Regions from separate parts of the Chloroflexus aurantiacus J-10-fl genome, predicted to be linked through region 1. Evidence: riboswitches for the same ligand, from Rfam matches in the RefSeq annotation. Region 1 holds a riboswitch; the other holds the start of a gene.
What was found. A riboswitch is a leader RNA that binds a small molecule or an ion and turns the genes downstream of it on or off. The one in region 1 is predicted to bind cobalamin.

Region 1 (15,850 bases):
AACGCGGTAACAGATCGGCAAACTGTTTGGTTGCCTCTTCGCGACCGAGCAGAACCAGTCGGCGAATGCGGAAATGATCAAGTGCGCGTTCGGTGAGTTCGGCCAGCCGTTGCAGATAGCGCGCTGCAATGTTCTCCATGCGCCGGGCAAACCGATCACGATTGCCCATCGCCTGTGCCCGTAGATCATCCCGCAGTCGGCGGGGGTCAAACTCGGTGACCTGCTGCCAGAGATCGGCTTCAACGCTCCGGAACACGTCGGTATGCTCAACAATCTCACCCAGAAAGACCTCGAAGAAACGCCAGCCTTCACCGCGCAACCAGACCACCGCGGTACGCTCGTATTGATCGAGCGCGTAAATCAGAGGCGCAATGTACGGTTCGCCCCAACGCGCCTCTACTTTTCCGTTTGTTATGTCGATTAAAGGCAGCGTGATATGGAGTGGCACCTTCGTCACCGCGACGGTTGCGCTCTTGCGCTCGGTCGCAGGCGCGGCAGCGAACAGGGCCAGCGTGCGCGCCTCCGGAGCAATCTCCGCCTCAAGAGCTGCAAGTACCACTTGTTCAACCTCAGCCGGCACTGCCAGGGCTTTCACTGCATTACGTGCGCGCAACACCCAGGCGCGCCGCTCATTTTCGGGCCGGGTTGGATCAACCTCGACGTACAACGACAGGACCGGCGGCTGCAATGCTCCCAGATCAGCCCGTATCTGCTGCACTGCTTCCCGATCAATCATAAGCGCTTCCTTTCCGACTATCATCGCCACCAGCGGGCAATCAGATTGGCGATGACAGTCAATATCAGACTCACCACCAGCATCGTGCCAAGCGGGATGAAAATCGTCAGATTATCACGCTCGATCAGGATGTCACCGGGAAGGCGACCCAACCAGGGCAAACGACCGGCAGCCAGCACGACCAGCCCGATCACAACCAAAATGACACCAGCACCGATCAACCAGCGTCCAAGCTCGGTCATAGCCTCACCTCAATGCGGACGTAGAACCGTCCCTATCACTTCTGCTTCAGTATTATGATGGATCGATGTTAGTCACCGGTCAACGAGGTGCTAATAATGTGTTAGAGAGCTGATTGACAGGGCGAAGATGTGGAATTCATCCCCACTCATGTACCATCCGAATCAGGTATACTGCCATTATAGAGATATTTAGCCTGTCAATCAACGGTTTTGTAATCAATGTCAGGTGATATATAGAAGGAGCAAAACGATGAATCAGAATCGTCAACCATTTCCTACCTCAACCATGCGCGGATGGTCAATGTCAGCAGCGGTCGGGATTGTGCTGCTGATCATGATTGCCATCTTTGTTGTCAGCAACTCAGTAACCACCATTGAAGCCGGTACCCGCGGTGTGTTGAAGACGTTCGGCGAGATTACCGGCGTGCTTGACGAAGGACTGCATTTCCGCACTCCTTTCATCACCTCGGTCACAGTGGTTGAAGTTCGTACTCAACGCTACGAGTCGAACTCAAGTGCTGCCTCGCGTGACCTTCAGACCGTAACTACCCAGGTTGTCATCAACTATCGTCCTGACGCCTCGCAGGTTGATCGACTGGTGCGCGAGATCGGTGTAGATTACGAGCGCCGGGTTGTTGATCCAGCCATTCAGGAGGCGCTCAAGGCTGCAACTGCTCGCTTCACTGCCGAAGAGCTGATCACTCGCCGACCCGAAGTGTCGGACTTGATCCTGAACATCTTGAGTGAACGGCTGACCCCACGCGGTGTGATTGTCGAGAGTGTTTCAATCACCGACTTCAATTTCAGCCCTGAATTTGCCCGTGCCATCGAAGCCAAGCAGGTCGCCGAACAAGATGCCCTGCGCGCCGCACGCGAACTTGAGCGGGCACGGATCGAGGCGCAGCAGCAGGTAGCGCGCGCCGAAGCCGAAGCCAAAGCGCGCCTGGAAATTGCCCGCGCCGAAGCCGAGTCGCTGCGGTTGCTCGGTGAAGTCGTTAGCCCGCAACTGCTCCAATTGCGCTTCATCGAACGTTGGGACGGCATCCTCCCCCGTCTGGTGAGTGGTGACAACGGCTTGCTGACAATGTTGAGCATTCCAACCGATGGTATGCTCGGTGAAACACCAACCGCTCAACCAACACCCCCGAACAGCGAACAACCGACGGGAACAACGGGTGGTGAGTAGGAGCGTGCGTAGCTAAGGGATTAAGAGAAAACGATAATGAAGTGAACAGGGTTTAGCAGTGTTGATCAGGTCAGAATAAGCTGTTAATTGCCCCCTTTCGCTACAGGCGAAAGGGGGCTTTTGTCATAGTGCCTCAATATCTTGCTTCCGCATTCAATCACATTTGCGTTATCCTCAACACCACCTTGCATTATCGCCTCTTGTCTGCTATGATGTGAGGCGTGTTCGACAAGTTCATATCGTCGCGGTGACCCGTTGGCCCGGATGCCAGGGCGTAAAGGTGGAAGCTGGTGCAAGTCCAGCGCTGTGCCGCAACTGTAACCGGTTAGAAAGCCGGAAGCCAGGACGCCTGCCGCGATGTGATGATGTTCGGCCCTTCTCGAGCTAAGGAGGAGAACATGTACCCCGCTTTACTTATACTTATGCGGGCAAGATGTGTTACTCCAGCTCTCGGAAGAGACTGGAGTTATTTTATGAGTAGTGACAACTGCTCACCTGGCTTGCCCGGGATCCCACATTACACACCAACAACATAATCTGACCATCCATCAAAGCCGTCTGTCGCGTGTCGTAGCCAACAGTATTACCTGCTGTCGGCATGTCTTTGTGTTCTCTTAGAGACAATTGTTGTCTTGTTATGGAGGAGAGTCATGCGTCGTTTCCTATTCCGCATCCTGGCACTTGTCCTTATCCATCTGCTCGTTGCATGTGGCAATCAGCAAACCAGTTCCCCCACCTTAACCGCTGTCCCAACGAACTCGACAGCAGCAATGACAGCCCCTACTGCAACCGCTATACCGACCGTTGTACCAACAGTCGCCCCAACAGTAGCAGTGCTTGAACCACCGACCGCAAATCTGACCGATGAGTGTGTAAGCGAGTTTGATCCGGAGATTGACTATTTTCCAGAAAAGGTTACGCTCAGCGATGCAACCGGTTGGACAATCGAGTACTTCAACCACTACAAAGTGATTACGGTTCTCAACCCATGGCGAAACGCCGACACCCAGTTCCAATACATACTGGTGCAATGCGGTACTCCACCACCACCAGCTAGCGACAATGCACTGATCATTGAAATTCCAGTGCAGCGCGTGATTGCAATGTCTACAACGCAACTTCCACACCTCGACGGGCTAGGTGTGCTCGATAAGCTGATAGGTGTCGATAGTTTTCTGTACATCAACAACGAAGCAGTGCGCAAGAAGATCGACGCTGGAGAACTGGTAGAAATTGGCAGTGGCGGTCAGGTCAATGTTGAACAGGCACTCGATCTCGAACCAGATCTGATTATGACATATGGGGTTGGCAATCCCGAGTACGACGCTCACCCCAAACTCCTGGAAGCCGGTCTGAATGTTGTTTTAAACAGTGAATACATGGAAGGCTCACCACTTGGGCGCGCTGAATGGATCAAGTTCACCGCTGCATTTTTCAACCAGGAAGCGAAAGCAAACGAACTGTATACCGCCATTGCCCAACGCTACCGCGACATCGCAGCTAAAGCCCGTGCCGTAGCTGAAAAACCCACCGTCTTTGCGAATGCCCCATTCCGCGGCACGTGGTATATGCCCGGTGGAAAGAGTTATGTTGCGCAACTGCTGGCCGATGCCGGGGCAAACTACCTCTGGGCTGATGACACTTCGAGTGGAAGTCAGCAATTAAGCTTTGAAGAGGTCTTCGAGCGTGCTCAGAATGCATCCTTCTGGCTGAACCCCGGTAGTGCCAAGAGCCTGAGCGAACTGCAACAAATGGATGAACGATTTACACAGTTTGCTGCCTTCCAGAATGGCGCGGTCTTCAACAACAATAAACGATTAAACGAGAATGGTGGCAACGATTATTGGGAGACCGGTGTAACGAATCCACATCTGATCCTGGCAGATTTGATCAAGATTTTCCACCCAGAACTCTTGCCGGATCACGAACTCTTCTTCTATCAGCAACTGACACCGTAGAGGTGAACGATGTCGAAACCCCAAATGAACCCATATGTGCGCCACATCTTTATCTGTACTGGACGCTATTGTGATCCAGAAGGCACGGCTCCACAACTATATGCACAATTGGCGCAACTATTAGGGCCTTTGGGGAATTATCACAATCCGTGCCGGGTAAAGCGGGGCACGACACCCTGTTTGGGAGTCTGCTCCGCTGGCCCCATCGTTGTGATCTACCCGGAAGGCATTTGGTACCATCACGTTGATAAAACCGTTCTCGAACGCATCGTGCGTGAGCATCTGGTGCAAAACAGACCGGTAGTTGAGCATATCTTCCACCAGTTGCATGAGCAGTGAGTAAGAATAGAGAGATGAGCATGACAAAAACACTCTCAGCAGCGATACAATCTACACGATGGCCACGGCCAGGCTTGCAACCGTTGGTTCTACTGGCAATGGTTGGCGTGACGCTATGCATCTTTTTGCTGAGTCTTAGTTTAGGATCGGTATCTATCCCACCCGAACAGGTGTTGAGTATTCTCTTGTACCAGGAGGCCGAACGGAAATCCTGGGTCACAATCATTTATGATTTTCGTCTTCCCAAAGCACTGACCGCCGCGCTGGCCGGTGCTGCGCTTGGTGTTAGCGGCTTGCAGATGCAGACCCTGTTTCGCAACCCTCTGGCCGATCCGTTCGTTCTCGGCATTAGTTCAGGTGCCAGTCTGGGAGTAGCCATCGTTGTACTGAGTGTTGGTGCGGCAAACACAGCACTCCTCGCAGTTGCCGGCCTACTCGGTAACGTGAGCCTGGTAGTTGCCGCCAGTCTCGGCGCCGGTATGGTTATGATGATTATTCTCACCCTCGCTCAACGAGTGCGGAGTAGCATCACCTTACTTATCCTGGGTCTGATGATAGGCTATGTAACCAGTGCTGTGGTCAGTCTCCTGCTGTACTTCAGTATCGCTGAGCGTATTCAGGCCTACATCGCCTGGAGCTTTGGCAACTTTGGTGGGGTAACATGGAGCCAGATGCAGGTACTGGCACCGACCATCGGAATAGGGTTAATACTGGCATTACTCCTGACAAAAGTACTTAACGCCCTGCTGCTAGGCGAGGCATACGCACGCAGTATGGGTATGGATATTCAACTGGCGAGATGTGGTATTGTCCTGAGCAGTTCTGTCCTCGCTGGTACAATCACCGCATTCTGTGGCCCAATTGCATTTCTCGGCATTGCCATTCCTCATCTCTGTCGAGCACTATTCCGCACCGCCGATCATCGTATTCTGCTCCCTGCCTGTATGTGGATTGGAGCAACAATCGCCCTGCTTGGTGATTTGATCGCCCAGGTGCCAGGCTATAGTATCGTCTTACCGCTCAATGCCATCAACGCACTCTTCGGTGCACCCATCGTTATGTGGGTCGTTCTGCAACGGTATCGAGGAGTTTTTGGGTTATGAGCCGCTCCATTCTGGTTACCGAACATCTCCGTATTGGCTATGCCAATCGGCGTGGAGAGGCACGAGTGGTTGCAGATCAACTCAACCTGACCCTCAATGAAGGTGACGTCGTCTGCCTGTTAGGACCAAACGGTATTGGTAAGTCAACCCTCTTGCGCACACTGATCGGTATGCAAGCACCGCTAGCCGGACGGGTCCTGCTCGATGGTATTGACATCGCTACTCTCAAACCACGAGATATTGCTCGCCGTGTCAGTGTCGTACTCACCGAACGAATTGAAGTGGGTCAGCTCTCGGTGTACCATCTGGTTGCACTAGGACGTTATCCGTATACGAACTGGATCGGGAAACTGACACCACATGATGAAGAGGTTATCCAGAGGGCACTCAGCGCCGTACAGGCAGAACAACTGGCCGGTCGCTTCGTTCACGAATTGAGTGATGGTGAGCGACAGCGAGTAATGGTAGCGCGTGCCTTAGCTCAGGAACCGCATGTGATGGTGCTCGATGAACCAATGGCCTTTCTCGATCTCCCGCGCCGGATCGAGATGATGCGTTTACTCCGCCGATTGGCCCATGAAATGAGGCAAGCTGTCATCCTTTCTATCCACGATCTTGATCTTGCCATACGAACTGCTGATCTGCTCTGGTTGATGACACCTGACGGCAAGATACAGGCCGGTGCGCCAGAGGATCTCGTGCTGAGTGGAGCGTTTGAGAAGGCTTTCGCCGGTAACAATCTTGTATTTGACCGCTTTCATGGCCAGTTTCGGCTGCACGAACCGCCATCACGCCACGCCGTACTGCTCGGTGATGGTCTGATCTACAAATGGACAATGCATGCACTGGAGCGAGCCGGTTATCAATGCAACCAGGCAGATGATACAGCAGCACTGCATATCACTATTCACGGCAATGAGCAAAACCCTCTCTGGCTTATGCAATTAAACCGGCAGACGGTGAAAAACTTCCATTCTCTGCGTGATCTGGTTACGTTTTTACGCGGGATGCCCTACCCTTATCAGTCACAGGAGACAAGCGATGACGACCACGAACCAATCTTTCATCGTTGAAGAACCGGGTAATGGAACCCTGGAAATCTTTCCGCTGCAACCAGATGAGGCAGCTCTCACCGCACTGATGACAGAACTTTTTCGTGATCATTGGGATAAAATCCATTTTGGACCACTGATTCAGGGCGCGGTGTTTGAGATTAAAGTAACCCAGCCACCTCAGCGCATCGGTATGCTCGATGGGTACCTGACAGTTGACTTCGGGGTCTGGCATTTCCATCTATGCATTGGCGAACATAAGGGGAGTAAGACACGGCCAGTTGATCCCGAACTTGCCCGGCATCGTCGTACAGGGAGGGCTGAGTTTTACCGCAGGCTCAACCCGGATGGAACGGTTGGTAGCTGGGGCATACGGTTATTTAACGGCAAAGGTGAAAACCAGATTTATATCTTTCTACCCAATCCCTTTCTTACCGACGAGATGAAATTTCGTCGGGAACCAGACTGGTCACGACTGGAATTGTGGGATGATTTACGCCAACGCTACTTAGGCTTGCCACCCGATCCTAAGGACCGAAGTGGTAGGACAATGTTCCATGGCTAGAACACATCTCAAAAATTGACAGACAGGACAGCTGACCTGTTTATGTGAACAATGAGAGCGGAAGCAGAATTTCCGCTCTCCATAATAACACGGTAGACTCACAACTGACCACGTGAGCAGATATATAGTAATGCTTTGTTCCTGGCCATGTTTTAGATTACAACCACCATCCAGAATAATAGAGCATTTGTCACCAGCCAAACCTTTCGCCTCCTACCGACATCAATTCCGCCATTCGGGACGCGGGAGCACACACGTCACCGGTCGACTCGGTTCGAGTGGATGCCTCGGTGGTGGCGATGAATCAGGGCTGAGTAGTTTCAAGCGGGCTGCGGCATGCCAGAGCAGAGCAGCCAGATCGTACAGATCGCTTTGACTCAGACACACACCAATCTCGTGATACCAGAGATGCAATGAGCCATCGGGTTGCCGGATGATCAAAAAGGGTTCGCTTCGTGCCTCATCGAACTCTGGCTTCCAGCATTGAACGAGCGCGAGCAAGGGCATCAGCTCGGCTGGATGTAAAAAGAGCGCTGCTCGCGTCCAATAGAGATGAATTGTCCCATGTTCACATTGCGCAACAATGCGAGTGGCGCTGTCGCGCGCCAGGATCGTAAGTTTACGACACATGACTTCTCCTTACGTGCCAGAGGCGAGAATCTCTTCCAACATCGTCAGTAATACTCGTTGGCCGCGCAAACCCGGAAAACCGATCCGATCCAGCTCAACCACCCGTTGGGCCTGCACTGCCGGTAGTTGTTGCCAAAGCGGATGATCCATCATTTCTGCAACCGCACTTGCCTCACCTTCAACGTCTGCGGTTTGCAGAAGGAAGATCATATCGCCATCAGCCATGGATAGTTGCTCCAGACTAATAAATGCCCGTCCATTCCGAATATTCAGATCGGTAGTTGTGGTCGGATCGGGGCGAATCTGTAGTCCCAATGCGCGAACTAACAATGGAATCGGCGAGGGACCATCGAACCAGAGCGCTACATTCATACCAGGATAAACTGTTACCAACGAAACCCGTTGCGTTGCAGTTCCACGCGCTATTGCCACACGCTGAATTTCGGCGCGCAAGGCATCAACTTCACGCAGAGCCTCTTCGGCGCGCCCAAAGACGGTAAGCGTTTCGATATATTGCGTCAACGGAGTTGCCCCACTCAACGCCACTGTTGGCGCAATCTGACTTAGCTGCCGATAGCCGATCTGGTCGATGAAAAATTCGGTACCGATAATGAAATCGGGCTGATATGTGCTGAGGGTCTCAAGTGAAATATCACCAGCCGACGGGAAAAGCTCTATTCCAGCCAATTCTTCAGCCGAAAGTAATGGGACGCGATCTGGTAGATTCACGCTTGCCGCCACCGGCCGCATCCCGCTATCAATAAGATCAATCAAGAGACCCTCTTCCCCCAACGCGAGCACCCGTGACGGATTGAGGGGCACCTGCGTTTCGCCGAACACATGACGAATGAGACGGTATGAGTCAGTCGTTGAGACTACTTCCAATGATTGTGCAGTTGAGGTACTGCTTGTGCAGGCGGACAATAGTAAGAGTACAAGGATGGCAAATAATACCATCCGATGCATCGGTACGTTCCTCGATCTATGCTTTGAGCCATCGTTGGCCAATCCAACCCGCGCATATCCCCAACAGACAGGTCAGACCAACCGCACTGCACCCAATCATCGCGCTAAGGGGTAGTGAGGTAAAGACAAAGGGGAACAACCATCCAAACAGAATCACCATCCCAACACCGACGAACAAACCGCACCAGCCGAGTCGGGCTGGAGTTAACCGTCGATAACGTGTACAGAGGGCAATAACCGGCTCGGCGACGAGCGCAAAGAACGTACAGACAAGCAATACTTCGCCGTCGATAGGAGTCAGCAGCAACAGCACGATGGCCTGGGGAACCTGTACCGCCAGTGCAGCTCCCGGCTTGCCGACCGCAACCGCAGCCAGTGCACCCGGAAACCAGATTAATGCCATGCCAATCACGAGTGGAAGTAAGCCTATAACACCCAACCACAGATGAACGAGTGGCAGCAGTACCAGCCAGAACAAACCGGAGAGGAGCAGACCACTGAGCAGGCCGATGTTCCCTACCAGCAACCAATCGCGACTGAGCCAGCGTAGCGGATCGGCAGTCGTCGGCACCGATTTATCAAGTCTCGGCATGAAACCTTCCTTACTACGGTGAATGACAGGAAGATAAACGACGAACGTACAGTTGTCAGCTCGCAGGTGGAAACGCATAGCTTCTAAACGCCTCATGGATGAATAAGGTGAGTTCCCGATACATCCCTGCGAACGATCCCTTCGGGATGCGCAGCCAGTTCGGATAGTAACTGATCAACCCATGCCTGAAGACGAGCTATCGTCTTTTCATCCTCATTTTCATAGTCAAGAGCCAATCCAAAAAACATACCATCCTCGACTCCAAGTGAATGAAAGAAATCATAACCATCGATTGGCCAGCGCCCGATGATCATTGCCCCGCGTTCGCGAACTTTTCGGCCAAGAATACCGAGTGCATCCTGGAAGGTATCGGGATAGCCCTGCTGATCTCCGAATCCGAACAGAGCGACAATGGTTCCCTGCAGATCAAGCTGGTCAAGCAGAGGAAACGCATCATACCAATCGTCTTGCAATTCACCGATATTCCAGGTCGGACAACCGATAATCCAGACCCAATACCGCAAAAGCGGACGCAAATCACGCTTCACGGTAGCGACATCGATCAGATCGACCGGTACCGTCGTTTTAGCGCGCAACATGTCAGCGATCAGGCTGGCGGCACCTTTGGTATTGTCGGTTGAACTTCCGTACACGACGGCGATCATATATACTCCTTCATCTCACCAGAAGTGTGCGAGAACAGCGAACACGCTTTCCTCTCGACATTGCAAGAGGGTGATTGTGACCAGGACCGACAGACATCATACAGCACTAAGAGGATGGATTCACTCATCGAATTGTTGAGGTTAGTATATGCTAATAAAAAACTTTTGTCAACCAAATACTTTCTTAAATCTGCGGCAATTCCTACGCCACGCGCAAGAATGATCGCTTGCCGCTACCTGCAACTCTGTTACTATCACAACAAAGGGTCGAGCTGCGTTGAAAAGCTGTGCGGTGGTACGTAGGTCGTCTAGTGCGCCTACCGGGCAGTCTGGTCGTATTGACCGTGGTTTGGGATAATGGAGTTGATCACGTATCACTGTAAGGGAGATTAGAAGTGCTTGCGACAATCTGAATGTAACCAAGGCTTTCGTCTGTTCAGACGAAAGCAGCTGCAATCAATCCCCAGACAAAATCAGCAGTCCGGCCTAATATCAAATCTGGTGTTATAGGAGTTATTGTTGTACACTGTCCAACATCCAGACGGGTGATCCACTTGAGTATGGATGTGCAGTACCAGCGTTTCTACTGTGCAAGCGGTGTATGATATACCGGATTGGCTGTGGTTCACGCTCAGGGATACACGTGTCGAGCGGTTTGGAGTGCGAACGCATGGCTTCTGCAGAAGTTGTGCTCAATGTCAGACACGTGTCGCAACGGCCACTTTGTTAGATACAGTATCTCGTTGGATACAGGACGACGTGCATGTACATCATGAATCATCTAGCTTGTCAGTGATTAATGAGGTGACGCTTATTGAGGAAACAAAGGCCAGTGCAGACACCCATACTGCCTGGCCGATGCTCATTTGCTCTATAATAATGCGAATGCGGACCTCACAGACACAATCTAAGGGTACAGATATATGGAAAGTGTTACAGACAAAATTCGTTCATTAGCATCAAAGTATGCTCAAGAGCTACAACACAAGATCGAAACTCGCACCAAAGAATTAGAAAGCGACGATCAATCACACTATCTGATATATAAAGTTCTAGGAATACAAGATGATGAAGGAAGATTAATTGATCTGTATCAAAACAAAGGACGATTTCTTTACAAATATGCCGGCGCATTTCTGGAAGAAGCTACCTTTCTCTGCTTCAAAGAACGCTTCCCTCATGCGAGACGTGCGCAAGTAGAGAACACATCTGGTCAGCGTCCACGGCAATTTCACATAGATTGCCTGATAGATAGGGAGGCAATAGAGATCAAATGGCGTGATGCTACCACTGATGGCGATCATATTATCAAAGAACATGCACGGATAAAGGTTATTAAAGATCACGGTTTTTATCCAGTTAGAGTTATGTTCTTCTACCCTAATCGAGAGCAGGCCAAAAGGATACAAGAGACCATAAAAACCGTCTATCAGGGTATCGGAGGAGCATGTTATACTGGAGATGATGCGTGGGAATATGTAAGAACCAGAACAGGCATTGATTTAAAGGTGATTCTGGTCAATATTGCAAAAGATTTGCAATGAAAGGAGTGGATATGACAGTGCTTTGTGGAGATTGTAGAATTGTTTTACAAAGTATAAATGACAGCAGCATTGATCTTGTGTATATGGATCCGCCATTTTTTACACAAAAAACCCATGCTCTTGTCAATCGCGATGGTAATGCATCGTATTCATTTGAAGACACCTGGGAATCTATCGAAACATATCTTGCCTTTATGAGAGAGGTTTTGATACAGTGCAAACGTGTGCTTAAGGATACTGGTAGCATCTTTGTTCACTGTGATCGGTCAGCCTCCCATCATCTTCGTGTACTTCTTGATCAGATATTTGGCCCAGAACACTTTCAAAGTGAGATTATCTGGACATATCGGCGATGGTCAAACTCAAAAAAAGGTCTTCTCCCGGCTCATCAGACAATATATTTTTACAGTAAGACGGAGAACTTTAAGTTTAATGTTCTTTTTACTGACTATTCACCAACCACAAACATTGATCAGATTTTACAGGCAAGAGCGCGCAATGAAAAAGGAAAGTCGGTATATCGTCGCGATCAACACGGTAACATTGTCGCAGGTAAGGAGAAAAAAGGAGTTCCGCTTTCTGATGTCTGGTATATCCCGTTCCTAAACCCAAAAGCAAAGGAAAGAGTTGGCTATCCTACGCAGAAGCCTGTTTTGTTGTTAGAGCGAATCATCAAAATCGCAACCGACAGTGGGGACAGCGTACTAGACCCTTTCTGCGGTAGTGGAACAACACTCGTTGCTGCAAAGTTACTCGGACGAACATATATTGGCATTGATATATCGCGAGAAGCGGTTAGCCTGTCGGAAGAACGATTACGCCAGCCTATCAAAAGCGAGTCACAGTTGCTCGTCGTCGGCGAGGAAGGGTTTCGGATGAAGTCTAACTATGAACGAAACCTGTTAAAAGCACTTGATGCCGTTCCTGTCGAAAGGAACAGCGGCATAGATGGATTTTTGTTTATAGATGAGCAGCCCATACCTGTACGAATTCAAAAAGATGATGAAGATATTGCAACTGCCAGGCAAAAGTTGAAAGCTGCGAGTAGAGCAAAGCAATGCTCATCGATGATTTTAATTAGAACAAAGACTGAGAACAATCTATGTCTTTTTGAAACAGAAGATGATGATGTCCTGGTTATAGATGCTTACGATCTTATCATCCGTTCCTGGCTTCATAAACGGAAGTATCGCAAGAAAACAACAGTTTCATAGAGTATATTTCTGCCGAAACCGCATTTCTGTCAAAAGCATTGACCGGTAAATTATCAATCACGGCTTGTGGAAGACTGCTGCGACAAGCGCCTGGAATTTAGTGAGGTAGGTACGGAAGCTACGCTTCTACACTCCAAACTGCCCAAAGCGGGTATCCTGAGCGTGAACGGTAGCCAATCCGGCACGTAATGTCACAGCGTACATAGCGGAAACACTGACTCCGCACTCAGGTATTACCTCATGGTGATCATTAGGATAGCGCACAGTGACTTCTTTACAACCATATTTTGATGTTATCGATTTAGCCCAGGACACGTTCCGGGAATCGGTTCAGACAGCGAGGACACACACAATAGCAGCGGCGATGTTGGTGAGAGCAAGCAGTGCAGTGAACGTATCGGTAGGGTCGCAGACCGGATGCCCATGACCGTAGTGTTGAGCTATGAGTGGTGGGCTTAAGGGTAAGGAGAAGTAGCACAGACCATACCGGTCACCACAGCACGATAACGTAACAATAGTGCGCATCGTCAATGACCGGTGCTCTGGCGCAACCCACAGGAAGGGAATGAGTTAAATGTCTGGCTTCCGCACACCAAACAACAAACTACCTTCTCTTTCTATCTTCTATCTTCTATCTTCTATCTTCTATCTTCTATCTTCTATCTTCTATCTCCTATCTCCTATTTTCTATCTCCTCCACACCCTCCCCCCTGCCAACATCAGTAACCGCACGACCATTCCGGAAACACACCAGATCGTGACCAGGGTGCAGCTCGACACGCACACGGGTGCCGGGTGCATAGATACGGGTATGGGGCATCAGACTGTAAATGGTGCGGCCTGACGGCAACGCAATCTGATACATGCAGTGCATCCCTTGAAAACCGGTGCGAGCAATGTACGCCTGACCGGTCTCATCAGGATATACGGTCAGATCGTCAGGACGAACCAGGATATTCACTTCCGCTCCTGAATCCAACGAGAGACGTTGTGGCAAAAAGCCAAGCTCGGTTTCCAGACCATCAGCGGTGGCCCGCCCTGAAATGAACACCGTATAGCCAAAAAACTCAGCTACAAAGTGAGTTGCGGGTTGGTGGAACACCTGCTCAGGCGTGCCTATTTGTTCGATACGCCCCTGATTCACAACCGCCACCCGGTTACCAAGGAGCAGTGCTTCTTCCTGATCATGCGTGACAAAGAAGGTCGTGATATTGATCTCTTTCAGAAGACTCTGAAGCTGCTCGCGCATTGCGGTTCGCAAACCGGCATCCAGACTGGAAAAAGGCTCATCGAGCAACAAAATATCAGGCTGCGGGGCCAGGGCACGCGCCAGGGCTACGCGCTGTCGCTCGCCACCGGACAGCTCGTGTGGGTAGCGGTCTGCCATATGGGCCAGATGTACCATCTCGAGCATCTCGTACACACGCCGTTGCACATCAGCTTTTGACCGGCCATGGAGACCGAACGCCACATTTCTGGCTATCGTCATATGCGGAAAGAGGGCATAATCTTGAAACACCAGCCCTACCCGCCGTTTCTCTGGCGGCACAAAGACCCCCTTGCCACTGACGATACGGTTTTGGATCTTGATGCTGCCTTCATCCTGGACATCCAGACCGGCAATTAAACGGAGCAGGGTTGTCTTGCCACAACCGCTAGGCCCAACGATCACCAGGCATTCTCCCTGCGCTGCCGCCAGAGATACGTTATTCACAGCGACAACCTTGCCGTACCGTCGGGTAACGTTTTGCAGTTGAAGTGCCGGTTCTGCGCTGAAATTCATCAGACGTCTCCTCTAACCAATGCTATGTTCTCTCGATGGAATGTCTGCCTCTCAGGGTTGCCGACCGAATAAGAATACCTACCACCAGCAAATCAGCGACCACAATGGTCAACGCCGGTAAAGCTGCTTCACTCCACAACGACTCAGCCACGTTCTGCCAGATCCAGAGCGCCAGTGTTTCGTAGCCAAAAGGCCGGAGCAACAAGGTGATGGGAAGTTCCTTCATCACATCGACAAAGACCAGGGCAGCGCCGGTCAACATACCTGCGCGAATCAGCGGTAGATGCACATGCCATAAGACACGAATTGGTCTGGCGCCCAGGGTACGGGCTGCGGCTTCAATGCCGGGTGAGATCTTTTCCAGACTGGCTTCAACGCTTGAGTGAGCTACCGCCATGAACCGCACCACATACGCATAGATCAGACCGGTGATGGAACCGGTGAAGATTAACCCTGGCAACACACCCCACCACTGGTAGGTCACATCGTTCAGGGTATGATCCAGCCAGGACAGCGGCAAGAGAACACCCAACCCGATCACAGCGCCCGGAATGGCGTAGCCGAGAGTTGCTCCCCGTGCAGCCAGACGGGTCACCGGCGAACGGCTCAGGTGTGTGCCATAAGCCAGCAACACTGCCGCCAGGACGGAAATAACCGCACCGGCACCGGCCAGGATCAGGGTTGCCCGCACATGGCGCCAGTAGATCGCCAGCAAGCCTTCAGGCATCCGGTGCCACAACTCATGCACACTCCACTGGATCAATTGCGACACCGGGAGCAGAAAGGCCGTGGCCAATACAAAGCTACATACCAGGGTGGCGGCCAGAGCACGCCAACCGGTTAAGGGCACCTGGGCAAGGCCGTGTCCACGCGAACCCTCTTGCACATAGCGGGCACGTCCTCGCGTATAGCGTTCAATCAGCAACGCGCCGAAGGCAAACAGCAGGAGCACTGCGGCTGATTGCAGCGCTGCATCGCGATCCATCATGCCGTGCCAGATCCGAAAGATACCATCACTCAGAGTGGGAAAATTCAAAAAGCGTACCGTACCGACATCGGTCAAGACTTCCATCAACACCAGGGAAAGGCCGGCAACCAGGGAGGGGCGCGCCATCGGCAGCACAACCCGCAAGAATGCCTGAAGACGGGTCACGCCAAGTGTGCGGGCAACCTCGAACGTGCCCCGGCCATGTTCGTGGAATGCAGCACGTGCCAATAGATAGACATATGGGTACAGGGTCAGCGTCATGACGAATATCGCTCCGCCGCCAGAGC
Region 2 (15,850 bases), 2.2 Mb from region 1:
TCAATCACCCGTAGCATGTCACCGATCCGGGCGTCGCCGGCGGCCATGGTGCCAGCCGAAGAAAAAGCCGATGAAGCCTGCTCCTAACCCGGCCTGCAACGCAAACAAGAGGCTTTCGGTTTCGCTACCCGGTGGCTCGAACAGCGGAGCAAACCATGGTTCGTAGTCGGGATTGATTTCGACAATCGCCACTTCGGCAGCGGCGTCGGCGCCACCAAACTCCGTATCGCGGATCAGCAAGATCGGTGTGATTGCAAGACCGATGACAATCAGCGAGAGCACGATCATCACCGGCCACGACAACGGTTTGGGCGTCATCATGAACGTACCCCTTTCATTGCAAGGGCTTGCAGTTCGGATGCAGCCGTCGTTTGCAGCGCATTCATAATCAACACCGTGAGAATACCTTCGCTTATCGCCAGCGGAATCTGGGTAATGGCAAAGATGGTGCCGAATTTGATGAACGAAGCAACGATCCCACCCACCGGATCGGGGTGCGCCAGCGCCAGTTGCAGCGAGGTCACGACGTAGGTTGAGAGATTTGCCAGCGCTGCCGCCAGGAATACCGTCAACCAGAATGGAAGGCGTCCGCTCAGGCCACGCCAGATCAGCCAGGCGACCCATGGCCCGACAACGGCCATGCTGAACGCATTGGCACCGAGCGTGGTCAGACCGCCGTGGGCGATTAATAGCGCCTGGAACAGTAAAACAATTGAACCGAGCACACTCATCACCCACGGCCCGAACAGGATGGCTCCCAGGCCGGTACCGGTGGGGTGGCTGCTTGATCCGGTGACACTGGGTAACTTCAGTGCGCTAAGCACAAAGGTGAACGCAGCCGCAAAACCGAGCAGTAAGCGCAATTCGGGCTTGTCGTTCACGATAGCGCGCAGGCGGCGAAAGCCAATGATCCAGAATGGGATGACGACGGCGAACCAGAAGAGCGCCCACAGAGGCGGTAAGAACCCCTCCATAATGTGCATCGCGTAAGCTGGTCGAGCCTCGAATACGATCAGGATGGCTGCGCCGAGACTGATGAGAAGCCAACGGTGTTTCATAGCAGTGCTCCTTGCTTCAGACCTTCTCAGACACACCGGCTTCAGCGAAGGTGGCCATTTCGTCGAGAATCTTGCAGGCCGCCTGACAGATCGACATCGCCAGCACAGCACCGGTACCCTCACCGAGCCGCATGTTGAGGTCGAGCAAGGGTTGGAGATCGAGGTGCGAAAAGACCGCCGCATGTCCACGCTCAACCGAACGGTGACCGGCGATCATGTAGGCAGTGGCTGCCGGTGCCAGCGTTGCCGCGATCAACGCTGCCGCGCCGGCGATGAAGCCGTCGATGACCACCGGCACCCGCCGGGCCGCCGCCCCTAGAATCACGCCGGCCAGGCCGCCGATCTCGAGGCCACCCACCTTCGCCAGCACATCAAGCCCGTCGTCTGGATTGGGCTGGTGGCGATGCAACGCCTGTTCGATAACAGCTATCTTTCGCGCCAGCCCACTGTCATCAATGCCGGTGCCGCGTCCGGTGACCTCACTCGCCGGGCGGCGGGTGATGGCAGCAACCACCGCACTGGCAGCGGTGGTGTTGGCGATGCCCATCTCGCCGGTCGCCAGCAGATCAACGCCGCTATCGATAGCCTGGTTCGCGCAGGCAATCCCAACGGCAATGGCTTGCCGGGCGGTTTCGTGGCTCATCGCCGGTTCCTGGCTGAAATCGGCAGTGCCATACGCCAGCTTGCGACTGACCAGGTCGGGATGTGGAGGCAGATCGGTCGCTACGCCAATATCAACGACGATTACCCGTGCTCCGACATGGCGGGCCAGGACGTTGATCGCCGCCCCACCGCGCAGAAAGTTCAAGACCATCTGGGGCGTGACCTCAGCCGGAAATGCGCTCACACCCTGGCGGGCTACGCCGTGATCGGCAGCCATCACGATGACTGCCGGATTGGTCAGGCGTGGCCGTTCACGACCGGTAATACCCGCGATACGGATTGATAGCTCTTCCAATCGCCCCAGCGATCCTGCCGGTTTGGTGAGCATGTCTTGCCGACGGCGTGCAGCCGTCGCTGCCCGATCATCGAGGGGGCCGATCTGGTTGATGGTGCTTTGTACCAGGTCCATCTTCCTCTCCTTCCTCTACGCTCTGTACCCTACCCTTCGCGATCAATGTCGCGAGGAGCTGAAAACCCTTCACGTAACTCCTCCCCCTGTGCCAGAACCTCGGCGATAGCGGCCTGCGCTTCAGGTGAAGGATGGCGCCACATGCCCCGCCCGATGGCCTCGTTGAGCCGCTCGGCGATTGCCTGGAGCGCCCACGGATTTACTTCGTGTAACCACTGCTGAATCTCAGGGTCGCGGATGTAATGGGTCGTCACCTGCTCGTACATCCAATCTGCCAGCACCTGGGCTGTGGCGTCATAGCCGAAGAGATAATCGACCGTTGCCGCCAGCTCCAGGCCGCCTTTGTACCCGTGCCGGCGCATACTGGCCAGCCACTTTGGATTGATGACCCGCGCCCGGAAGACGCGGCGCGCCTCTTCGCGCAGATCGCGCGTGCGCGGGCGAGCCGGATCGCTACTGTCGCCAAAGTAGCGGGCCGGATTACGCCCACTGAGCGCACGGATGGCCGCGATCATGCCACCGTGGAACTGAAAATAGTCATCGCTATCGAAAATGTCGTGTTCGCGCGTGTCCTGATTTTTGGTCGCAACCTGGACGGTGCTGAGTGCAGCAGCAAAGGCCGTTTCAGCCGGTACTCCCTGTTCGGTTGCCGTGTACGCATATCCGCCCCATCGCAGATACACCCTGGCCAAATCGGCGTCATTCGTCCAGTTTTGCCCGTCAATTAAGGGCAACATACCTGCGCCATAGCTACCCGGTGGACTACCAAAGATGCGATAGCGAGCCTCGCGTTGGGCCGTTTCCTGATCGGTACCGCCATTGACCAGCGCCTGTGCGGTCAGGTAGGCATGCTTGCGGGGAAAATTCAGTTCGAGCGGTTCATCGAGGTCGATGACCGTTTGGATCGCCTGATCGAGCAGCTCGATCAGATGCGGGAAGGCATCACGGAAGAAACCGCTAATCCGGCAGACAACATCAATACGTGGCCGGCCCAATTCCGTCAGTGGAATGACTTCAAAACCGATTACCCGACGATTTTCGCGTTGCCAGCGCGGACGCACTCCCAGCAGCGCCATAACCTGCGCCACGTCGTCACCGGCAGTGCGGATCAGGCTGGTACCCCAGATACTGATACCGACGCTTTCCGGCAGCGTACCGTATTCCCGCTGATAACGGCGCAGCAGGTCATTCGCCAGTCCCAGCCCGGTCTCCCAGGCTGCCATTGCCGGTACGCTTCGCGGATCGAGACTGTAGAAGTTGCGTCCCGTGGGCAAGACGTGCGCCATACCGCGTGTCGGAGCGCCGCTCGGCCCTGGTGGAACGAAGCGCCCGGCCAGTGCCGCCAGCAGATGATCGATCTCATCAATTGCACTCTGCCGCAGGCGGGGGATAATCCAATCGCAGGCGTATTGCAGTGCTGTCGCAACCGCAGTGGTATCACGACACGCCGGCAGCACCTGTTCGATTACTGACGTGATCATCGCCGCTTGCCAGTGCTCTGCCTGAAGCCGCCGCAGCAGATCGCGACAGAGCGTTTCGATATGGGCAATCACATCGGCATTCGTCAAAAAGTGATCGTCACCATTGCGCCGTTGTCCCGGTGTGTTCTGGAGTGCATACCAATCGACACCGAGTGCGGTGGCGACAGACGCCGGCAGTGCCGGTGCGTGCAGGTTGGGTAATCGCAAGAGGTGGTAAACCAGATCAACAAGCTGATCACCCTCCGGCAGCGTGCCGAGAATGTGCAGACCGTCGCGAATCTGTGCTCCGGTCAGTTCACACAAATACCCTTCAATATCCTCAAGCAGATGCGCTACCTCGCGCCCCTCCAACTCGGCCAGCACGGTAGGCGTACCATCTTCCAGCACGCTGCCGTCCCATTCATGACGGTGATCGCCGTGGTCGGCCTGGAGAATGTAGCGCAAGTCGTCGGCCAGTTGGCTGCGTTGCAACACATCCCAGATTTGGCGTTGCAACAGCGGGAGCTTCGTTGGATCAAGCCGTTCCATGCGGTAATACTCATCGACCAGGTGCGCCAGTTCGGCCAGGTCACCATACGCGCCGGCACTCGTCATCGGTGGCGTGAGATGGTCGATGATTACCGCATGCGCTCGCCGTTTGGCCTGTGTCCCCTCGCCGGGATCGTTGATGATAAACGGATAGATCAGAGGCATATCGCCCAGGAAGGGATCGGGGAAGCAGGTGGCACTCAAGCCAACCCCCTTACCGGGCAGCCATTCGAGCGTACCGTGTTTGCCGAGATGGATGATGGCATCGGCCTGCCACACATCACGCAACCAGCGGTAGAGCGCGTAGTAGTTGTGAGGCGGTGGTAAATCGGGGCGATGGTAAATGGCGTTTGGATCCATATCGTATCCACGTGGTGGTTGCAGGGCGACAAAGCAGTTGCCAAACTCCAACCCCGCCAGCGCCAGCTCCCCGCGATGAACATACGCACGACCCGGTGGCGGTCCCCATTGGCGCGTCATCGCCTCTTGTAACGACAATGGTAATTCGGCAAACCAGCGTTGATAGGTCGTGCTGGGAATGCGATACGCCTGTGCCAACTGCTCAGTCGTCAGCCAGGTCTCGTCGTATGAGCAGCGAGCAATCAAATCGGCAATTAGACGGTCACCATGCTCCGGCAGGCCAGCAACGGAATAGCCGGCATCTTGCAACGCAGCAAACAGACGCATCAGCGAGGCAGGTGCATCAAGACCAACTGCATTTCCAATCCGCTGCGCTTTGGCACTGCTGTTAGTCAAGATGATAGCGATCCGCTTCTGTGCATTCGGTTTGTGCCGAAGTTGACTCAATCGCCAGACCAGTCCGGCCAGTCGTTCAATTCGTTCAGGGTCAGGCAGCGACCGCGCAGCCGCTTCACCTTCTTGCGCCTTAAACGCTATCGGTACGCTGATGATTCGTCCATCAAGCTCCGGCAGGGCGACATTCATCGCGGTATCGAGCGGCCCCAGACCACGCCCGTCCCGTTGCCAGGCTTCCCGGCTGCTACTGCTGAGGAGGGCCTGTATCACCGGCACGTCGAGACGGGTAAAGGGATGCGGATCATCATCGCCAAGCGCAAAACTCAGGGTAGAGATGATCACATCCACCGTCCCCGCCTGTTCGATCAAAGCCAGCCCAATCGGGATACCTTCCGCATTGATCGCTTTCAGAGATTGGGTATAGACAGCGCGCACCCGCAGGCCACGGGACTGCAACCCATTGATCAGCGCGTCCACGAATCCGGTATTCCCGCTCAGCAAATGTGCCCGGTAGAAGAGCAGACCGACGACCGGCCCATCGTTGGCGGGTGATACAGGGTTCGCCGTTTGTCTGACTCTGCCCCGGCGCGATGGTTGGGGTGGGGTGTATATACCGTGGAGTGGTAGTTCAACAGGCGGATCGTAGCCCCAACCACTCACCAGCAGGTGATCGCTCAGACATTGCAAACCATTGGCGAGATTCACGGCGCCGCCCGCCTGAAAATAGGCACTTACCAGCATGGCCAGAGGCACACCAACCGTCGAGCGAGCCATGAGATCGGGATCAAGCTGCTCAACTGCCGGCAGACAGAGTAGGAACCCATCGGTGGTTGCCGCCCACTGCTGCAAGCGCTCCAAACCATATGTAAACGAAGCTGCACTATGGAGCCGCACCAACACAATGGCTGCCGCCGGCAAATGCTGTTCAAGCAAGCGGTCAATCGCTGCCGGCTCGGTCAGGCGGCCAATATGCGCCATGCGTACCGGTGCAAACCCATCGGGAAGCAACGTCAACGCCTGCTCAAGCGCCAGCAGATCGGTATCTGCCTGACTCAACACGAGAATGCCATTACCGGCCACCGTCGGAATCCGTTCGGTGGCAACCATCGGCGCAGTAACACCGTCCCAACTAAAACCATTAAAGACGTGAGGGATCAATGCCGGTGGCAGGGCTGCTGATTGGCCGGTATTCAGCAGTTCTTCAATGAAATCATACAGGATCGGGATCAATGCCGGATCGTTGAGCGAGTGAAACCAATACGGACGGCCATCAAACAGCAAGAGGGCAACATTCGCCAGCGGGCATGGCCCCAGACACCCGCCTTGACTGAGATGCACCCGATTACGCAGGCGTCGTCGCTCCCATTCTTCGTGGTAGAGATCGGTCAATACCGGAGCAAACCCGCGTTCGGTGTGACCACAACAACATCCGGTTGCACAGACAATCAACATCCCGCGTCGTGCGCCGGCATTTACCATCCGCCCATCAAGGCGCTGCACCATATTGCGCTTGAGTTGTTCAGCCATCGTTCTGCTCGCTCAATACTCAATACCCGGTTGCGCCCGAATCCCCTGATCACGGAACGGATGCTTCACCTCCCGCATTTCAGTCACCAGGTCAGCGTATTCAATCAGCTCGGCGGGTGCGTAACGACCAGTAATGATCAGGTGCAGCATCGGCGGTTTATTTGCGCGCAGCCATGCCACCACCTCAGTGGCAGGTACCCAGCCGTAGTGCATCACATACGTAAACTCATCGAGGAGAAAGACATCGTAATTGCCACTGATAATCTGCGTTTTAGCGACCTCCCAACCGTGTACTGCTCGTGCCTGCGTCTCATCAAGATCGCGACTCGTCCAGGTAAACCCATCGCCGAGCGGGGTCAGGGTAATTCCCATCCGTTCAAGCGCGCGTAATTCACCGAATTTCGCCTGCTCGTGCTTGATAAACTGCACACCACCGACACGCATATTGCGCCCCCAGGCGCGCAACAAGACACCGAGCGCGGCAGTAGTTTTTCCTTTACCATTGCCGGTATTAACAATCACCAGGCCCTTCGGTGTATGACTGGCGCGCACTGCTTTACGACGGGCTTCAGCTTCTGGCGACGAACCCGGCCCAACCGGTGTGGTTGTCTCATCAGACACGGCAGTCTCCTTCTGTTGACATATAAACAAAAACCCCGACCTTCTCGGGTCGGGGTAATGAAACGACAACACTGCAAGTACAAAGCATGCAGGTCTCGTTCATCCTCCTTGGCTCGAGAAGGGCTGAACGAACAACACATCGCGGCAGGCGTCCTGACTTCCGGCCTGAAACAGCCGGTTACAGTTGCGGCACAGTGCTGGACTTTCACCAGCTTCCTTCCACCTTTACGCCCTGGCATCCGGGCCAACGGGTCACCGCGACGATCTACGAACTTGGCAGAGTGCAACAGTGGTCTGATTATAGCACAGGTTGAGGCGGGAATGTGTGTTGCATTGGAGGTTTTGTTACCAACAACATCTCTGCATATTGGTTGCCCACACCAACGCAGAACCTTAGTAGGGTATGCAACATCCCACATCACTCGTTAGCCATACAACCAGGGCATGTTCATACTCGTGCAGAAGTGTCACTACGGTTTGTAGTTTGAACTACCACATGCCGCTTCCAACATCATGGCATATCACAACCGATTTGCATTCATAGAACGTATTACGACCTGTTCTCCTATCCGGAGAACCTTCATACACAAATGTAAAAGGGACGATACCCTGATCGTCCCTGCGCTCAATCAGGTTAGGGTATTGAAGTCACCTATCGTTGCTTCGCATTCAGGGTAAAGTGCATATTTACGGTGCAACTACGCGAATTGTTCCTTTCATGCCAGCCGTATAATGCCCTTCGATGCCACACACAAACTGGTAAACACCAGGCTCACTTGGGGCGGTAAAGGCAACACTCATCTGCTGACCGGGTTCTACCTCTTGTTCCCAATAAATATTCTCTTCATCTTCATCTCCAAAACTTTCGCCAACTGTGGTTCCCAGCTTCATGATAACAAATTCATGGTGGACAGCGCCATTATTGGTTAAATTGAGCGTAATTTGTTGGCCTGCCGGGATATCAATCTCATTTGGCTCATATTGATAATCAACCATCGTTACATCAATATTGGTTGAATAACTGTTCCTGCGTCCACAGGCTGTCATGGGGATGATGGATGCAATGATAACTAATAGGAGCAGACCGATTTTCTTCATAAGGCATCTCCTTTCTGGGATTGTGAAAGAGGGAATACTTGACTAACCTTCAATGTCACTGTTGATTACAAGATATTGAAGGGTGGATCAAGTAAATGTTTGATTAAACGAATATCTGTTCGTTATGAATAATATAACCGCATGATTGTCTTGTCAAGGTTGGTCTTTTTTTTGTTATAAGCATTTATTAGCAATGAGCTGTTTACTAAACCTTAAACTTACATGCAGTAATGCAGAAGTGAAATGTAGCTTCACAACAATGTAAAGTTGCTGAAGATATTTTTCCTTCGTTTAACTCAAAATTGCCAGACTTGCACATATCGCGAATGTTGCATATTCGATAGGAGCCATCGATATATTCGATGGATGACGTGCAACTGTTGCCTGCGGTCTACCGGTTCACGAATGTGATAAGGTTATCCACTATAGCCTGACTTTCGGGGTATTACTTTCGAGGTATTAAATGTCGTGGTTGGTGATCTTAAAGGTGGTAAGATGTCGATAGAATCAGCACCGCTCTCTAATCCCATTGTGATAGCAAGTGCTAAGGTGTAGCGGAGGTTGAGAGGTGTGATACTGCGGCCAGGGTGTAACCAGGTGGAAGGTTGCTAAAACTTATTTCATAAAAGCTGTGCTGTCGTGCTCTCAGACGGTCGCCCAGGCGCATGAATGCTTGCCAATCGCCAACGCTATTATATCCTGCTCCCAGGCTGCCGGTGTGGCAGCGAGGATGGCTAACGACTATCTTCGGTGCCATCACGCGCTGGATTAGTTGCCTTACCCGCTCGTCATGCACGCAAGGCAATCCCATCCAGCGCGTGATTGCTGCATGGAAGCGCGAAATAGTTTCTCCTCCCTACCACAACATTAGCCACCGGCCATCGCTCCAACGACCAGAAATGGTTCAGCACCGCTGATAACTTCATCAGGCAGCGGTATATCGGGCGATAGGTGTGAGAGATCTTGACCACACGCGAAAAAGCGGATGAAAGGTCGCCGTTGTTTCGTTACGTGATCGCGAATAGTACCACGTAGCGCTGGATACGTGCGTTCCAGCGCATCCAATAGCGAACGCTGGGTTACTGGCCCGGTAACCTCAATCTGTATTTCGCGGTCAATACGGGCCAGATTGCTCAGATGGTAAGGCAGTATGATGCGGATCATGGGATAACCTGCACTTCGACCGAGAGAACCGGCGGTAAATGGCTTGCCAGTGGTGTCCAGTGCTCACCGTCGTCGGCAGATGCGTAGATTTGTCCGCCGGTTGTACCGAAATAGACTCCGCACGGATCTAATGTGTCAACTGTCAGTGCCTGCCGGAGCACATTGACGTAGCAGTGGCTTTGCGGTAGACCTGTGCTTAGTGCCTGCCAGTGATACCGTTCACCATCGCGGTGACCCCGATAGACACGAAGTGCACCTTCAGGGGGAAAGTGTTCTGAGTCGCTTTTAATAGGGACGACAAAGACGGTGTCCGGCTCGTGGGCATGCACTGCAATAGGAAAACCAAAGTCACTGGGAAGATCGTTGCTAATTTCATACCACCACTCACCGGCATTATCGCTACGCATGACATCCCAGTGTTTTTGCATGAATATGACATCAGGACGTGAAGGATGTAACGCCAGACTGTGAACACAATGCCCCACTTCTGCGGTAGCATCCGGCAATTCGCCTGGCGAGGCCAATCCACGGTTAATCGCTTGCCAGGTCTGTCCGCCATCATCACTACGGAACGCGCCGGCAGCCGAGATGGCAACAAAGATACGATCAGGATTGTGTGGATCGAGCAGAATAGTGTGCAGACAAAGACCTCCAGCACCCGGTTGCCAGAGATGGCCCTTTACTGAACGTAAGCCGGCTAATTCCTGCCAGCTCTGGCCGCCATCAGTTGATCGAAAGAGCGCTGCATCCTCTACACCTGCGTAGACGGTGTCCGGATCGGTGAGCGATGGTTCTAAACGCCAGACACGCTGGAATTGCCAGGGATGCTGACTGCCATCATACCATTGATGAGTGCCCGGAACACCTTCGTAGCGAAACTCGTTGTTCATCGGATGCCAGGTCTGACCTCCATCATCAGAGCGTTGGATAAGTTGTCCGAACCAGCCGTTTGATTGGGAAGCGTATATGCGGTTATGATCAACCGGTGAGCCTTTGAGATGAAATACTTCCCATCCGGCAAAATACGGGCCGTTGATTTGCCATTGGCTGCGTTTTTCATCCGTGGTCAAGATGAAGGCTCCTTTGCGGGTACCGACCAGCAGGCGTACTGTGCTCATTGTTTTTCCTGTCTTTCGTTCTTCCTGTACCGGGTAACTCCGGCATTCGTAGCGAACCCTCTCGCGTGCAGATGTTCCGAAAATAACCCAATCCCGCTCAACACCGGTGCGGCGCGCATAGGTGACACGTTCACCTCAAACACCCTTTCGATGGTGGCGCTGCCGTTCTGTGCCAGACCGTGCGCCGATTGCAGTGATTCTCCTGTTCACCGTCCCTTACCGGATTGGGTTACCAGTCACTTTGCGATGATATGTCTGGACAAACCTGATTACGTTCTCGCCGTGATAACTGCTGCCCGTGTATCAGTGTTGTTCACCGTACTGCCTTTTTGATCAACGCGCTGATCTGTGCTTCAACGGCTGGGGTTAGCTCCTTTAACGCAAACGCTACCGGCCACATGTCATCTTCGTCAAGGTGCGCGGTATCAGTGAAGCCAAGGGTCGCATAGCGGGTTTTGAATTTGTTGGCACTTTGGAAGAAGCAGATGACACTGCCGCCTCTGGCATACGCCGGCATACCGTACCAGGTTTTCGGTGTCAGCTCTGGGGCAACTGTTTTGATGATGGCATGAATGCGCCCGGCTATCGTGCGATCCGGCTCAGGCATTTCGGCAATTCTGGTCAGAACATCACGCTCGCCGTCCGCCTTCCCTTTTTTGGCCTGCCGTTCAGTGCGTAGCTCGCGGGCACGCTCTTGCATTGCCGCCCGCTCTTCGGCGGTGAAGCCTTCGTTTGGTTCTGATGCCATAGTCTCTCTGTTTATTGTACAATAGAATAAATGTTCTAATCGATAATATCACGGCAGGCATATCTTGTCAAGGTGTGATATGTTGTCGTGAGGAGAATCTGCACAAATTCCTCGTTATCTGGCGTCATCTCACATCGTGGGCGATCCGGTGCATCACGGCCTGGCACCAGATATGCGGTGATCCGCGACGATCTATGGGGTGCGCCGGCACAACGCAGGTGGCGCGGGGTGCGCCGATGCACGTGATGATGCCGTCAGGCGTGGCACCATCCGCACCTGGCGGTGTTCTTCAGGCGGGATGCGGTGAGAACGGGGATGGCGAAAGGTGACGGATTGGATCGATTGTTGGGTATTGAATTGTATTAGGTTTGATAATAAACTCTGCACTGCCCGTCACACCATCTGGTGCGACGGGCATTCTGTTCAATCGTGGCGCTCAATCGCTCCGCCACCCGGCTCTACCGGGGGCGTTGCTCATTTCAAAAACAGGTGGTACGCCGGATTATCACTCTGCTCCTGATACGGGTATCCCAGGCGAGCCAGTGAGGCGTAGAAACGGTCGAGATCGGCATCGGGCACCTGAATACCGGCCAGTACCCGCCCATGGGCGCTGCCATGGTTGCGGTAGTGGAAGAGGCTGATGTTCCACGAGGCATCGAGCGACTCGAGAAATTGCAAGAGCGCTCCCGGTCGCTCCGGGAACTCGAAGGTGAAGAGCCGTTCGTCGGTTGCTTCGGGTGCTCGTCCACCAACCATGTGGCGTAGATGAATGATTGCCAGCTCGTCGTTGGTCAGGTCAAGCACCGTATAACCGGCGTTGCGCATACGTTCGGCCAGCTCGTGGCGCTGATTGGCATTGGTCAGTTGTACACCCACAAAGACATTGGCTTCGGGGCGCGGTGCATAGCGGTAGTTGAATTCGGTGATATTGTGTGGTCCGATCACGCGACAAAATTGCTTGAATGAGCCGGGTCGTTCAGGGATGGTCACAGCAAACAACGCCTCACGCCGTTCGCCAATTTCGGCCCGTTCGGCAACGTGGCGCAGACGGTCAAAGTTCATGTTAGCGCCACACGTTAAGGCTACTGCCGGTAGATCGGCCCCGTGTTCGGCGATATAGCGCTTTAACCCGGCGACGGCCAGCGCGCCGGCTGGCTCCATAATGGCCCGGGTGTCCTCAAAGACATCTTTGATCGCCGCACAGACCTCGTCGGTTGTCACCCGCACAAAATCATCGACGTAGCGCTGAACAATCGCAAAGGTGTGTTCGCCAACCCGCCGAACTGCCACGCCATCAACAAAGATTCCGACCTGATCAAGGGTGACCCGATAGCCGGCCCGGACGCTCTGGTACATCGCATCAGAGTCATCTGGCTCGACGGCAATGATCTCAATATTGGGATTGATGCTCTTCAAGAAGATCGCGATGCCGGCAATCAGACCGCCGCCACCTACCGGCACGAAGACACGGTATCGCTCGGCGCGCATCTGTTGGGAAATCTCCAGCCCAATCGTACCCTGACCGGCAATCACCAGCGGATCGTCGTAGGGATGGATGAAGGTTAAGCCCAATTCTTGCTGTAAGCGGTAGGCGTGCGCTTCAGCGTCACTATAGCTGTCGCCGTACAGGACAACTTCTGCATTCCGACGCCGACAGGCTGCCACCTTGATCTCTGGGGTGGTTGCCGGCATGACAATCAGCGTGCGCACGCCGAGCTGCTGGCCAGAAAAGGCGACTCCCTGGGCGTGATTGCCGGCAGAGGCTGTGATGACGCCGCGTTCTTTCTCGGCAGGACTGAGATGAGCCATGCGGTTATAGGCACCACGGAGCTTAAAAGAGAAGATGGGCAACAGATCCTCACGTTTGAAAAAGATCTGTGCTCCCAGGCGGGCGCTGAGAAGAGGCGCATGTTGCAATGGGGTCTCTTTGACAACATCATAGACCCGACTGGTCAGGATGCGTTGAACGTAGGTAAAATCAGGGTTGGGCATCGTTGGTCAGCTCCTGTACACCGCAGACGCGATTGCGCCCCTGTTGTTTGGCCAGGTAGAGCGCGCGATCAGCGTCGGCAATCAGTGAAGATGGATCGGGATAGACGGTTGGATGAAATGATGCAACACCGATGCTGATGGTCGGATTGATCTGCCGACCATCAATCATGATCGGCGTGGTTGCCAGAACTGTTCGTAGCCGTTCCGTAGCTTTCAAAGCCTGTTCATAGGTGGTTTCTGGTAAGATAAGACCAAATTCTTCTCCCCCGTAGCGGGCCAGAACATCAACATCTCGCAATTGTTGGCGACAGCGTCGGGCAATTTCACGGAGTACATAATCGCCGGCGATATGACCAAAGGTATCGTTGATCTGTTTGAAGTGATCAACGTCGATCATCGCGATACTGACCGGTGTGTGGTAGCGTCGGTTACGTTCCATTTCCTGGTGCAGTACCTGAAGGAAGTGGCGCCGGTTTGCTAACCCGGTGAGATTATCGGTGATTGCCTGTGATTGGATCTGAGCAAAGCGAAATGCGTTGTGCAACGCCACGGCTACAGTTGCTGCCAGCAGTTCAAGCGCGTTCAAATCGGCCATGGTGTAAGCATCGTGGTGGTTGCTCCACACCAGGAGAGCACCGATGATCCGATCACCAACAATCAGCGGGGCTGCCAGTAACGAGCCGTCGGCGAGTTCACCTTCAATTTCTGGCAGCAGTTGGACAGCCGGTTCTGGGAGAGCCTGTGCACCGGATAGTCGTAGTGACACGCCAAAACGCAAGACGTAGCCGGCAAGTCCGCAGTGTAGTGGTACCTGTTGCGGTGCCTGTCGTCCGGTGGGGGTCACGATATGAACATATTCAACCATCCGGTTTTCGGTCGGGATCGCAATTACGAAACGTTGATGGCTGACCAACCGTGTTGTGGCGCGATAGATTACCTGGTACAGTTGCTCAAGATCAAGGGTAGCACCGATCTCGATACTGGCCTGGTACAACGCAAAGCGCTCGTCGGCGTTGCGAATGGCGCGCTGATACAAACGGGCATTCTGGAGAGCGATAGCCGTCTGGCGAGCGATTGCCTGGAGTAACTCGCGATCACTTTCGCTAAATGGTTCATTGCGCAAACGATACATCGCCAGGATGCCAAGCGGTGTTTTGCCGTAAATGATAGGGGTTGCCAGTAACGAACGTACACCGACCTGTACCAGTTCCGGTAGTGCCGCCGGATGGTCTGCATAATCGGCGATCAGAATTGAGCTTCCCTGATGGACAATCTGCCACATGAGGCCACGGCGTTGCCCGATCACCGGTACGATCAGATCAACCGGTAAATTGACCAGATGCCCCGGCAACAGACGGTCGGTATCCGGGTCGTAGATGGGAAGTGCGCCAGCGTCAGCGTTGAGCAGATCCATCGCGAAGCGCACAACGTTCTCCAGAACGTGATTGATCTCTAATTTGTCTGAAAGGGCGAGCGCAATTGCCCCGAGCCGGGGATCGGATGATTGCACTGCGCTTGTCTGTTGCAATGAGATGAGCAGACCGTATGACTCGCCGCTCTCGCTCTTCAGAAGGTGTCGGTGTATCTGGTACGTGCGCCCGTTGAGCAGGACGGTATCCTCGCCTGCTCCGTTGATCAGATCAGGTAGCAATGGTGAGATATGAGGGATTAATGATTGAGCTGTATCACTTACTGCCAGAACCTGTCCACTACCTGTGACCAGAATGTATTGTTCAGAAGAGGTGTCATGGTTCATAGAACATACCTGTTGGAGCAGGGTAGCTCCAAATAGAGGCATGTAGATCAGGGGTTGAGGTGTTCTGATGCTGCGCCTGCCGGTCTACTGCCTGCTGTGCTTCCTCTCAACTCGACCTGTTCACTAACAACACCCGAAACCGGTGATCGCAGTCCTGGCGTGTCGTTGAACATCTATCAGGCCAGAATCTCAGCCGCTGCGCTAACCACCTGTTCAATATGCGCTGCCTCGATGCCGTAATGGGTCACAGCCCGGATGCTGGTGTTGCTCATACTACCCATCAGAATGCCACGCTTACGTAGGGCGGCCAGGAATGCCTCGACGCTCAGACGAGGATGGACAAAGGTGAAGCGCACGATGTTGGTTTGTACTTTGCTCAGATCGATCTGGATACCCGGCAATTCAGCCAGACCGGCGGCCAGCAGGCGGGCATTAGTGTGATCCTCAGCCAGGCGATCAACCATCTCGGTCAAGGCCACAATACCGGCTGCGGCAATCACCCCCGCTTGACGCATGCCACCACCGAGCATTTTGCGCACCCGACGTACTCGTGCAATCACATCGGCAGGGCCGGCGACCAGCGAACCAACCGGGGCAGATAGCCCTTTCGAGAGGCAAAACATGACCGTATCGACGTGCCTGGTGAGGTCGGTCACCGGTACACCCAGGGCAACGGCGGCATTGAAGATGCGTGCACCATCAAGGTGCACCGGCAAGCTGTGATCATTGGCGATCCGCCGCACCTGAGCAAGATAATCAGGGGTTAGCACAACCCCACCGCGGCGGTTGTGCGTGTTTTCCAGACAAATAACCCCCGGAGGCGCAAAGTGGGCATCGTCGATGGTCGTTGCTGCCTCGGCCAGTTCTGCCAGATCGATGCAGCCGTTGGGATCGGTTGACAGCGGATGGTAGATCAGTCCACCCAACGCAC

Region 2: another riboswitch for cobalamin. It lies ahead of cobO (cob(I)yrinic acid a,c-diamide adenosyltransferase); the one in region 1 lies ahead of CAUR_RS01600 (ABC transporter substrate-binding protein).

The regions. Positions count from the first base shown of each region.
Region 1 is NC_010175.1:398,899-414,748, forward strand. It holds gene CAUR_RS01585 (VLRF1 family aeRF1-type release factor) at 1-736, opposite strand, end outside; gene CAUR_RS01590 (DUF2905 domain-containing protein) at 757-978, opposite strand; gene CAUR_RS01595 (prohibitin family protein) at 1,229-2,164, shown strand; cobalamin riboswitch at 2,393-2,535, shown strand; gene CAUR_RS01600 (ABC transporter substrate-binding protein) at 2,815-4,122, shown strand; gene CAUR_RS01610 (iron ABC transporter permease) at 4,482-5,564, shown strand; gene CAUR_RS01615 (ABC transporter ATP-binding protein) at 5,561-6,637, shown strand; gene CAUR_RS01620 (DUF7676 family protein) at 6,606-7,181, shown strand; gene CAUR_RS01625 (hypothetical protein) at 7,404-7,811, opposite strand; gene CAUR_RS01630 (ABC transporter substrate-binding protein) at 7,821-8,777, opposite strand; gene CAUR_RS01635 (ABC transporter permease) at 8,794-9,369, opposite strand; gene CAUR_RS01640 (flavodoxin) at 9,462-10,034, opposite strand; gene CAUR_RS01645 (ApaLI family restriction endonuclease) at 10,958-11,578, shown strand; gene CAUR_RS01650 (DNA-methyltransferase) at 11,590-12,792, shown strand; gene CAUR_RS01655 (ABC transporter ATP-binding protein) at 13,466-14,575, opposite strand; gene CAUR_RS01660 (ABC transporter permease) at 14,598-15,850, opposite strand, start outside.
Region 2 is NC_010175.1:3,433,994-3,449,843, forward strand. It holds gene cbiQ (cobalt ECF transporter T component CbiQ) at 1-47, opposite strand, end outside; gene CAUR_RS13530 (energy-coupling factor ABC transporter substrate-binding protein) at 19-321, opposite strand; gene CAUR_RS13535 (energy-coupling factor ABC transporter permease) at 318-1,058, opposite strand; gene cobT (nicotinate-nucleotide--dimethylbenzimidazole phosphoribosyltransferase) at 1,075-2,130, opposite strand; gene cobN (cobaltochelatase subunit CobN) at 2,160-6,422, opposite strand; gene cobO (cob(I)yrinic acid a,c-diamide adenosyltransferase) at 6,435-7,043, opposite strand; cobalamin riboswitch at 7,170-7,318, opposite strand; gene CAUR_RS13555 (cupredoxin domain-containing protein) at 7,731-8,141, opposite strand; gene CAUR_RS13560 (MoaD/ThiS family protein) at 9,009-9,305, opposite strand; gene CAUR_RS13565 (beta propeller repeat protein) at 9,302-10,423, opposite strand; gene CAUR_RS13570 (iron chaperone) at 10,737-11,171, opposite strand; gene ilvA (threonine ammonia-lyase, biosynthetic) at 11,646-13,163, opposite strand; gene CAUR_RS13580 (GGDEF domain-containing protein) at 13,150-14,919, opposite strand; gene ltaE (low-specificity L-threonine aldolase) at 15,096-15,850, opposite strand, start outside.